4 regions of the Streptomyces sp. NPDC107559 genome follow, and region 3 is predicted to be linked to each of the others. Evidence: riboswitches for the same ligand, from Rfam matches in the RefSeq annotation. Region 3 holds a riboswitch; each other region holds the start of a gene.

Region 1 (2,190 bases), on a different contig from region 3:
TGCCCGCGTCGGAGGTGGTGCCGGCGACCAGGAGACCACCGTTCATGAGTCACGTTCCTTCACGAGGAGGCGCGCGGCGGCACAGACGCCGAGCGCGAGCCAGCCGACGCGCCGGGACAGCCGTACCGCCCGGTCGATGTCCGAGGCACGGACGTCACGTCCGTGGGCACCGTTGAGCACGGGCCGGTGCTCGACCCGTCCGGCGTAGGAGAGGGTCCCGCCCAGCCGCACGCCGAGGGATCCGGCGAACGAGGCCTCCACGGGACCGGCGTTGGGACTGGGATGTCTGGCGGCGTCGGCCCGCCAGGCCCGTACGGCGCCGCGCGGATCGTCTCCGGCCAGGGCCGCGAGGGCGGCCGTGAGGCGGGCCCCCGGCCAGCCGGCGGCGTCGTCGAGCCGGGCGGAGGCCCATCCGTAGCGGCGGTGGCGGGGCGACTTGTGGCCGACCATGGCGTCGAGGGTGTTCACGGCGCGGAAGCCGAGCAGCCCCGGCACCCCGCCGACGGCTCCCCACACCAGCGCGCCGACGACGGCGTCGGAGGTGTTCTCGGCGACCGACTCGACGACCGCCCGCGCGATCCCGTCCGCGTCGAGGGCCTGGGGGTCGCGGCCGCACAGGTGCGGCAGCCGGGCGCGGGCGCCCACGACGTCCCCGGCCTCCAGGGCGCGCCCGATGGCGCGGGCCTCCCGGGCGAGTGAGGTGCCCCCGACGACGGCCCAGGTGGCGGTGGCGGTGAGCGCCACGGAGGCGGCGCCGGAGGTACGTACGGCGCGGGTGGCCACGGCTCCGAGCGCCACGGCGCCGCCGGCGCACACCAGGGTGTGCAGCGCGCCCTGGCCCCGGTGGTCCCGCCACAACGCCCGTTCCACGGCTGCGGCCGCACGCCCGAACAGCGCGACCGGGTGCCCGCGGCGTGGATCGCCGAGGAACAGGTCGCCCAGGAGGCCCGCGGTGGCGCCGTACGCGAAGACGCGATCGGCACGCACCGGCTCAGCCGATCGTGGCGGTACCGGGCAGTGACCTGGTGCTGAGACTCAATCGGCAGCCGAGCATGGCGACATGTCCTCACTCAGGGTGTCCACGCCCTGGTTCGACGAGACCGACGGCGAGAGTTCCTGGCTCCCGGGGATTGCTACCCCGGTCACAGTGGCGGGACCGCGCCGGATTCGCACCGGCTTCCTCTTGTGTCGTCGTAGATGGCTCCGGCAGTCCACCACGGGCCCTGAAGGGCCGTCAACCTGCTCTTGACCTGGGACGGAGGAGTGTGTGCAGCCCCACACACGGCGGGCGGCGGGAAGGGCGGGCGAGGAGGAGGGCGGGCCCGGGAAAGGGCGGGCAACGAGAAGGGCGGGCAACGAGAAGGGCGGGAGGAACCCGTGGGTTCCTCCCGCCCCTGGAGAACGGTGTGCCGGATGGCGGTGGGTCAGGCGACGATCAGGTAGATCCCGTAGCCCACCGCGGCCGTGCAGGCCGCGAAGCACGCGTACGCGCCCGTCACCGCGAGTGCGGCGGAGCCGCCCTGCGCGGAGGCCCGCTCCTGGCGGGAGAGGCCCATGATGCCGAGGGTGAACAGGGCCACGAGGGCCACGGTGACCACGAGGCTGACGCCGAACACGGAGCCCAGGGCTGCCCAGTCGATGTTCATGGTGAGGCTTCCTTACTTACCGGGTGCGCGGGGCTCAGACGGCGGCGGCCGGCGGGGCGACCGGGTCGGCCGTGGCGGCCGGGGCGGGGATCGTGGCCGTGAGGGTCTCGGTCACCGTGCCGGCGGGGGGCGGGGTCACCGCGGCGATCGCCGTGGTCACGACGCCGGCCGGCTCGTGGGTGTCGTTGACGTTGTTGCTGTCGACGACCTCGCGGCGGGAGATCTTCCAGATCGCGGCGCTGGAGGCGACCAGGAAGACGGCGACGACCGCCGTGCCCCAGTCACCCAGGTCCGTCACGGACTCGGCGAGCGCGCCGACCAGGGCGGCGGCCGGCAGGGTCAGGCCCCAGGCGACGAACATGCGGGTCGCGGTGGACCAGCGCACCACACCGCCCTTGCGGCCCAGGCCCGCGCCCATCACGGAGCCGGAGACCGAGTGGGTGGTGGAGAGGGAGAAGCCGAGGTGGGAGGAGGCCAGGATGACCGTCGCGGCGCTGGTCTGGGCGGCGAAGCCCTGCTGCGGCTGGAGTTCGGTCAGGCCCTT
Region 2 (2,190 bases), on a different contig from region 3:
TCGCCGCCGCCGACCGCGCATGGCTGCTGCTCGCCTGCGTCGCCGCCGTGTCGACCTGGGTGTGCGCGGCTGTCGTCCAGCAGGGCGCGGTCGCCGAACGGTTGCCGCGGCGACGGCTCGTGGCCGCGCAGTTCGCCGCGTCCGCCGCCAACCATCTCCTGCCGGCCGGGGCCGGGGCGACCCTGGTCAACCTGCGCTTCCTGACCCGGTGCGGACTGTCCACGGCCCGTTCGGCGACCGCGCTCGCGGTGAAGGCGGCGGCGGGCGGGCTGGTCCGCTGCGCACTGGGCCTGACCCTGCTGCTGACCTCGCCCGACACCGTACGGGTGCCGGCCCGGGTGCCGCAGGGGCTGGTACTGCTGCTGCCGGTGGCGGCCGGGACCGTGGTGGTGGCCGTCGCGGCGAGCCCACGGCTGCGGCGCGCCGCGGGCCGGGCCCTCGCCGAGGTGCGGGCGGTGCACCGGTGCCGGGCGCGGGCCTGGGCGCTGTGGGGCGGCTCGGCCGCGTTCGTGCTGCTGCACGCCGGGGTGGTCGTCGCCGTCGTCCACGCGCTCGGCCTCGGGCTGTCCACGGGCCGTGTGGTCATGGCGTACCTCGTCGCCAGCGGCGCGGCGGTGCTGCTGCCCACGCCGGGCGGTCTCGGTTCCCTGGACGCCGCGCTCGCCCTGGCGCTCACCGCGGACGGGGCGCCGGGCCAGGCGGCGATCTCGGCCGTCCTCGGCTACCGCCTGCTCACCGCATGGCTGCCGATGGCCCCGGGGCTGCTGGTCCTCCTCCTGCTCGCACGACGCTCGGTGCTCTGAGGACGCCCGTGATCCCGTGCCCAACAGGGCGCGGGATCACCCCTGCTGACGCGCTATTGGCCCTGCATACGTCACACGGTACTGTCGTGCTGATACGACGACGGGATCACGGAAGCCGGTGAGAATCCGGCACGGTCGCGCCACTGTGGACGATGCCTCCTCGACGGGAGCGCATCGCGAGTCAGACCCGGGGCCGTCGTCCTGTGCACCACCGAGATGGGACGCGAACTCCCAGAGGAGGCCCTGCCATGGCGCAGCACGTCGCTCAGCCGACCGCCACCACCCCCGTTGTCACCGGCAAGCTGCCGCTGAAGGACATTGCCCCCTGGGCGGTCTTCTTCGGCATTCTGATGCTGGTCCTGCTGTACTTCGTCGGCGCCGAGCAGGGCGCCACCTCCGTCGTCTCCGGCGAGGACGTCCACGAGTGGGTGCACGACGCCCGCCACCTGCTCGGCTTCCCCTGCCACTGACGAGGGGCACCGAACTCCCGTGAACTCCGCAACAGTCAGAAACCTGCTCGTGCGGGGCATGCTCGCCGGCCTCGCGGCCGGCCTGCTCGCCCTGGTCGTCGCCTACTTCCTCGGTGAGCCGAGCGTGGACAGCGCGATCGGCTTCGAGGAGGCGCACGCGCACGCCCACGAGCACGAGGTCGAACTCGTCTCCCGCAGCCTCCAGTCCACCGCCGGCCTCGCCACCGGCGTGCTGATCTACGGAGTGGCGTTCGGCGGCATCGCCGCTCTCGCCTTCTGCTTCGCCCTCGGGCGCGTCGGCCGCTTCAGCCCCCGCGCCACCGCGCTGCTGCTGTCGGGCACCGCGCTGCTCGCCGTCTACGTCGTGCCGTTCCTGAAGTACCCGGCCAACCCGCCGTCGGTCGGCGACGCCGACACCATCGGCAGGCGCACCACGCTGTACTTCCTGATGATGGTGCTCAGCGTGCTCCTCGCGGTCGCCGCGGTGATCGCGGGCAAGCGGCTCGCGCCGAGACTGGGCACCTGGTACGCCACCGTGGTCGCCGTCCTCGGCTTCATCGCCGTGATCGTCCTGGCGTACGCGTTCCTGCCCGTCGTCAACGAGGTCCCGGCGGACTTCCCGGCCACCCTGCTGTGGCGGTTCCGGCTCTCCGCCCTCGCCATGCAGGCCACGCTGTGGGCGGGCTTCGGCCTCGTCTTCGGCGAACTGGCCGAGCGGCTGCTGCACCCGAAACCCGTGAGGGTCCCATCGGGTTCGGCGGTGGCCGCCCCGTAGCGATCCCGTCGTCACGCCGAGAGGGCCCGCGGAACCGTCCGCGGGCCCTCTCGGCGTCCGGTGCGGTCAGTCCTCCGTGTCGGCGGAGGTCGCCGGACCGAGCGGCCTGCCGAGCCGGAGGTTCCAGCGGTGCGCACGTCCG
Region 3 (2,190 bases):
ACATCCACTCCCCGCGCGTCCCCAGCGCCGAGGAGGCCGCCGACCTGCTGCGCACCGGCCTGAAGGCCATCCCCGCCGAGCGCCTGTGGGTCAACCCCGACTGCGGCCTGAAGACCCGCGGCTGGCCGGAGACCCGCGCCTCCCTGGAGAACCTGGTCGCGGCGGCCCGCACCGTCCGGGGCGAACTGCCCGCGTCCTGATCCGCATCGTGGGGGGCCGGGACGCTCGCGGCGTCCCGGCCCCGTCCCACCGCACCGCACCGCACCGTCAGAACCAAGGCAGAGAGGAGGCTGTTGGTGCGCGGTAAACCGCGACAGGTCGTCGTGGACGGCAGGCCCATGGTCGCCATGTCGGAGAAGCAGTTCGAAAGCCTGCTGGCCATGCGCAGACAGCTCGGCAGCCAGACCGCCAGGATGCGGATGCTGCGGGACACGCTGGCCGATCTGGGCGAGTTCCTGGACTCCGTGGCCGAGGCGCTCGACGCATCACCCGAGCCACCGGAGATCACACCGCCCCCTTCCGGCCCCGCACATCCCCGGGCGGCTCTCGTCACGGAGATACGCCGACGCGCACAACAGGCACGCGCCATCAACGGGGCAGGACGCACTCCCAGGCACTGGAACCCGTCCGACCATACCAGGACTTAGGCTTACCTAAGTCTCGCGCGCGACACAACATCTGGGATGCGGGCACTCGCGAACTTCTAGATGCAGTGTTGGCGTTGCTGGTGGTTCGCCGAGCACTCCTGTGGTCGGCCTCGCAAGAGGGAACCCGGTGCAAGAGCGGGACTGCCCCGCAGCGGTGAGCGGGAACGACCGCCGTCCTACGCACTGGACCCGACGTACCGGGCCTGGGAAGCGACGGCCAGGTCGCGTCCCTGTTGTCGTCGCTGCTGCTGTACGCGGGCTTCTACCTCCCACTGCACTTCGCCACCCACGCCCTGCTCACCAACACGGCCGATATGATCCGCCTGATCCTGCGCGACAAAGGCCGTGCACGGCTACTACTCCGGCTACAAGTACCAGCGCGGTCTGGAGAAGCTCGACGCCGCCGGGCAGGAGGAGATGCGGGCGTTCACATACGGCCTTCTGGAGGAGCTGTACCCGCTGGAACTCCACTACTCCGGCGAGCTGTACGAGCCCCTCGGGCTCATGGACGACGTCGCCGTCTTCGTCCGCTACAACGCCAACAAGGCGCTGATGAACCTCGGCTACCCGGCCCGCTTCGGCGCGGAGGAGACCGAGGTGAACCCGGAGATCCTCGCGGCGCTGTCCCCAGGCGCGGACGAGAACCACGACTTCTTCTCCGGTTCCGGCTCCTCGTACGTCATGGGCAAGGCGGAGGACACCGCCGACGACGACTGGGACTTCTGAGCGACCGAGCGCGGTGATCTCGTCGAACACCGCGCTCCGGTCGGGCTGGTCATGCCGGGACGGGGTCCGGCTCCTGTGAGGCGGTGGGGGCATCCGGACTTACGGGGTTGAGCAGGCGTTCCGCCAGGGGCCCGAAGATCAGACCGATGGCCGTCCAGAGGATGAGCTGTGCGCCGACCGAGTAGAAGCGGAAGGCGAACAGTACGTCGGCCGGAAAGCCCGGGAAGACCATGTTGCCCCTGGAGTCGGTCAGCGGCTGCGGGGTCTCGGTGGCATGGTTGCCGTAGTTGGCCTTGTTGTACGAGAGGTGGCCGAGCGGCGGCAGGAGCAGCATGACGATCCCGATGGCGACGACGAACGCCGCACCCGCGAGGAGGCTGGCGTTCCAGTTGCCGAACCGAGCCTGGAGCCTCTTGCCCAGGTAGACGGCTCCCGCGAGGAAGGCGACCGAGCAGACGACCATGATCAGGTACAGGCCGCTGCGCTGCTGGATGGTCTCTTCGTGGCCGATCGCGGGCGGGTTGGCCGGGTACTTCAGGAACGGCACCATATACATGCCGAGGAACCCGCCGCCGGCGACGAGCAGCGCCAGGCTGCGTGCACGCAGCCCGCCGGTACGACCCAGGCAGATGGTGTAGGCGACCGCGAACAGGGCGCCCATCGCCATCCCGAAGAAGACGATGCCGATACCGATGCCGACGTTGGCCTGGACGGTGCGGCTGAACAGGTCCGGGCCCGCGGCTTCGACGTGCAAGCCCGCTGCCTTGTCCAGGGCGTTCTGCGCGGCGTCACGGCCGCTCTCGTAGTCGATGGCCTT
Region 4 (2,190 bases), on a different contig from region 3:
GGTTGGAGGAGTGGACGACGTGCCCCGGCTCGGCCGTCTGGTTGGCGGTGCGGTTGGCGGCGTCCTTGAAGGTCATCCAGCCGTTGCCGGTCTGCGCGAGGGTGCGCATCATGCGGCCGTACAGATCGCGGGCGGGCATCGTCTTCCGCGCCAGGCCCGCCGCCTCCGCCGCGCGGTAGGCCGCGTCGAACTCCTCGCCCCACAGGTCGACCAGCTCGGGCACGTCGGAGGGGGAGAACAGGGACCACTGCGCGTCGGCGTTCACGCGGCGCATGAACTCGTCCGGGATCCAGTGCGCGAGGTTGAGGTTGTGGGTACGGCGGGCGTCCTCGCCGGTGTTGTCGCGCAGCTCCAGGAACTCCTCGATGTCGGAGTGCCAGGTCTCCAGGTAGACCGCGGCGGCGCCCTTGCGCCGGCCGCCCTGGTTCACCGCGGCGACCGAGGCGTCGAGGGTCTTCAGGAACGGGACGATGCCGTTGGAGTGCCCGTTGGTGCCGCGGATCAGCGAACCGCGCGAACGGATCCGGGAGTACGACAGACCGATGCCGCCCGCGTGCTTGGAGAGCCGGGCGACCTGGTGGTAGCGGTCGTAGAGGGAGTCCAGCTCGTCCAGCGGGGAGTCGAGGAGGTAGCAGGACGACATCTGGGGGTGCCGCGTACCGGAGTTGAAGAGCGTGGGGGAGGAGGGGAGGTAGTCCAGGCGGCTCATCAGCCGGTAGAGCGCGGCGACCTCGTCCACCGAGCGGACCGAGTCGTCCTCGGCGAGGCCGGCGGCGACCCGCAGCATGAAGTGCTGGGGCGTCTCGATCACCTGACGGGTGATCGGGTGCCGCAGCAGATAGCGGCTGTGCAGGGTGCGCAGACCGAAGTAGCCGAACCGGTCATCGCCCTCGGTGTCGACGAGCGCGTCGAGGCGGGCGGCGTGGATACGGGTGAACTCCGCCGTACGGTCGGCGATGAGCCCTTCCCGGTGCCCGACGGCGACGGACTCGGTGAACGTCGTCACGCCCTGCGAGGCGGCCTCCGCGGCGATGCTGATGGTCAGCAGCCGGGCGGCCAGCCGCGAGTAGGCGGGATCGTCGGAGATGAGCCCCGCGGCCGCCTCCGTGGCCAGCTCGCGCAGCTCCGTCTCGTCCGCCCGCGCGGACCGGCCGCGCAGCGCGGCGGCGGCGACCCGGCCGGGGTCGGCGTCGGGGAGGTCGGAGGTCAGCTCGGTCAGGGTCCGCAGCAGCGCGGCACCGGGACCGTCGGTCTCCCTGGCCGGGGTGGCTGAAGCCGGATCGGCTGGCGCGATGGTCACGTGGGACTCTCCCTCGCTCGGCAGGGGCCTTGCGGAGGGCAGGGGGCGGCACACGAGCGCACGGGGCGTCGCGTCCACCGGTCCATTCCGCGAGACCCGGACGTCAAGGCACCCGGACCGGACGGCCGGGCGCGCGGTCGGCAGGTCCTCGGACTGGACGCGTGGATGCCCGCCGTAGGGCGGACAAGCACGGGTACACCGTTGCGGGACAGTTCCGGATTCGCACCGGATTCCCCTGCGGCGACAGCGAGCACGAGCATACATCTTGTGCCGGGCTGCGGTGCCACCACCAGATGTTGTGTCATGTCGGCTTCGGAGCGTGTCAGTCGCTCTTCTCGCGGGCGGCGGGCGGGGGCCCGGACGGCGCCGCGGCCGGGCTCCCCGCAGGCGCCGGACGGGCTCGTGGCGGGGCATCCGCCCGGCCCCTGGCGGCGGGCGGCGAGGGACGCGAAGGGGCGGCGGGGCCCTGTCGCCCCGCCGCCCCTCGTCCCCGCCCGGTGAACCCGGCGCAGAGGTGGTTCGGCGTCCTGCGCCGGTGTCGGCGCGCCGAATCCGGTACGCCGGTGTCAGTGCGCCGATCCGGCCGTGGCCGGCGGCAGCTCCACCTCCACGCCCGGGTCGCCCGCGTCCGCCGTGTAGTCCTGCGGGCTGGTCTCGTCGACGCCCTCGGGAGCCTTGACGGCCTTCAGGACGAAGGTGAGGACCACCGTGACGGCCACGTTGAGCACGAACGCCGTCAGACCGATGTAGCCGATCTCGCCGATGCCGGGGATCTCCTTCGAGCTGCCGCCGAAGTGCTTCTGGGTCGGTGAGGCCACCCCGTACGCGGCGAGCGTGCCGTACACCATGCCCACGGCCCAGCCCGCCAGCAGCGCCCAGCGGTGGCACCA

Evidence for each region. A riboswitch is a leader RNA that binds a small molecule or an ion and turns the genes downstream of it on or off. The one in region 3 is predicted to bind cobalamin.
Region 1: another riboswitch for cobalamin. It lies ahead of ACZ7OY_RS06390 (cobalamin biosynthesis protein); the one in region 3 lies ahead of ACZ7OY_RS20215 (ribonucleotide-diphosphate reductase subunit beta).
Region 2: another riboswitch for cobalamin. It lies ahead of ACZ7OY_RS32155 (CbtB domain-containing protein); the one in region 3 lies ahead of ACZ7OY_RS20215 (ribonucleotide-diphosphate reductase subunit beta).
Region 4: another riboswitch for cobalamin. It lies ahead of ACZ7OY_RS26495 (ribonucleoside-diphosphate reductase subunit alpha); the one in region 3 lies ahead of ACZ7OY_RS20215 (ribonucleotide-diphosphate reductase subunit beta).

The regions. Positions count from the first base shown of each region.
Region 1 covers NZ_JBVKBD010000001.1:1,494,206-1,496,395, forward strand. Annotated here, with positions in the region: gene ACZ7OY_RS06385 (cobyric acid synthase) at 1-46, opposite strand, end outside; gene ACZ7OY_RS06390 (cobalamin biosynthesis protein) at 43-987, opposite strand; cobalamin riboswitch at 1,092-1,231, opposite strand; gene ACZ7OY_RS06395 (hypothetical protein) at 1,425-1,646, opposite strand; gene ACZ7OY_RS06400 (inorganic phosphate transporter) at 1,681-2,190, opposite strand, start outside.
Region 2 covers NZ_JBVKBD010000014.1:23,610-25,799, reverse strand. Annotated here, with positions in the region: gene ACZ7OY_RS32160 (lysylphosphatidylglycerol synthase domain-containing protein) at 1-803, shown strand, start outside; cobalamin riboswitch at 863-1,016, shown strand; gene ACZ7OY_RS32155 (CbtB domain-containing protein) at 1,052-1,273, shown strand; gene ACZ7OY_RS32150 (CbtA family protein) at 1,293-2,048, shown strand; gene ACZ7OY_RS32145 (histidine phosphatase family protein) at 2,115-2,190, opposite strand, start outside.
Region 3 covers NZ_JBVKBD010000006.1:217,475-219,664, forward strand. Annotated here, with positions in the region: gene metE (5-methyltetrahydropteroyltriglutamate--homocysteine S-methyltransferase) at 1-200, shown strand, start outside; gene ACZ7OY_RS20210 (hypothetical protein) at 297-647, shown strand; cobalamin riboswitch at 732-914, shown strand; gene ACZ7OY_RS20215 (ribonucleotide-diphosphate reductase subunit beta) at 993-1,373, shown strand; gene ACZ7OY_RS20220 (CbtA family protein) at 1,423-2,190, opposite strand, start outside.
Region 4 covers NZ_JBVKBD010000009.1:277,634-279,823, forward strand. Annotated here, with positions in the region: gene ACZ7OY_RS26495 (ribonucleoside-diphosphate reductase subunit alpha) at 1-1,300, opposite strand, end outside; cobalamin riboswitch at 1,423-1,566, opposite strand; gene mctP (monocarboxylate uptake permease MctP) at 1,867-2,190, opposite strand, start outside.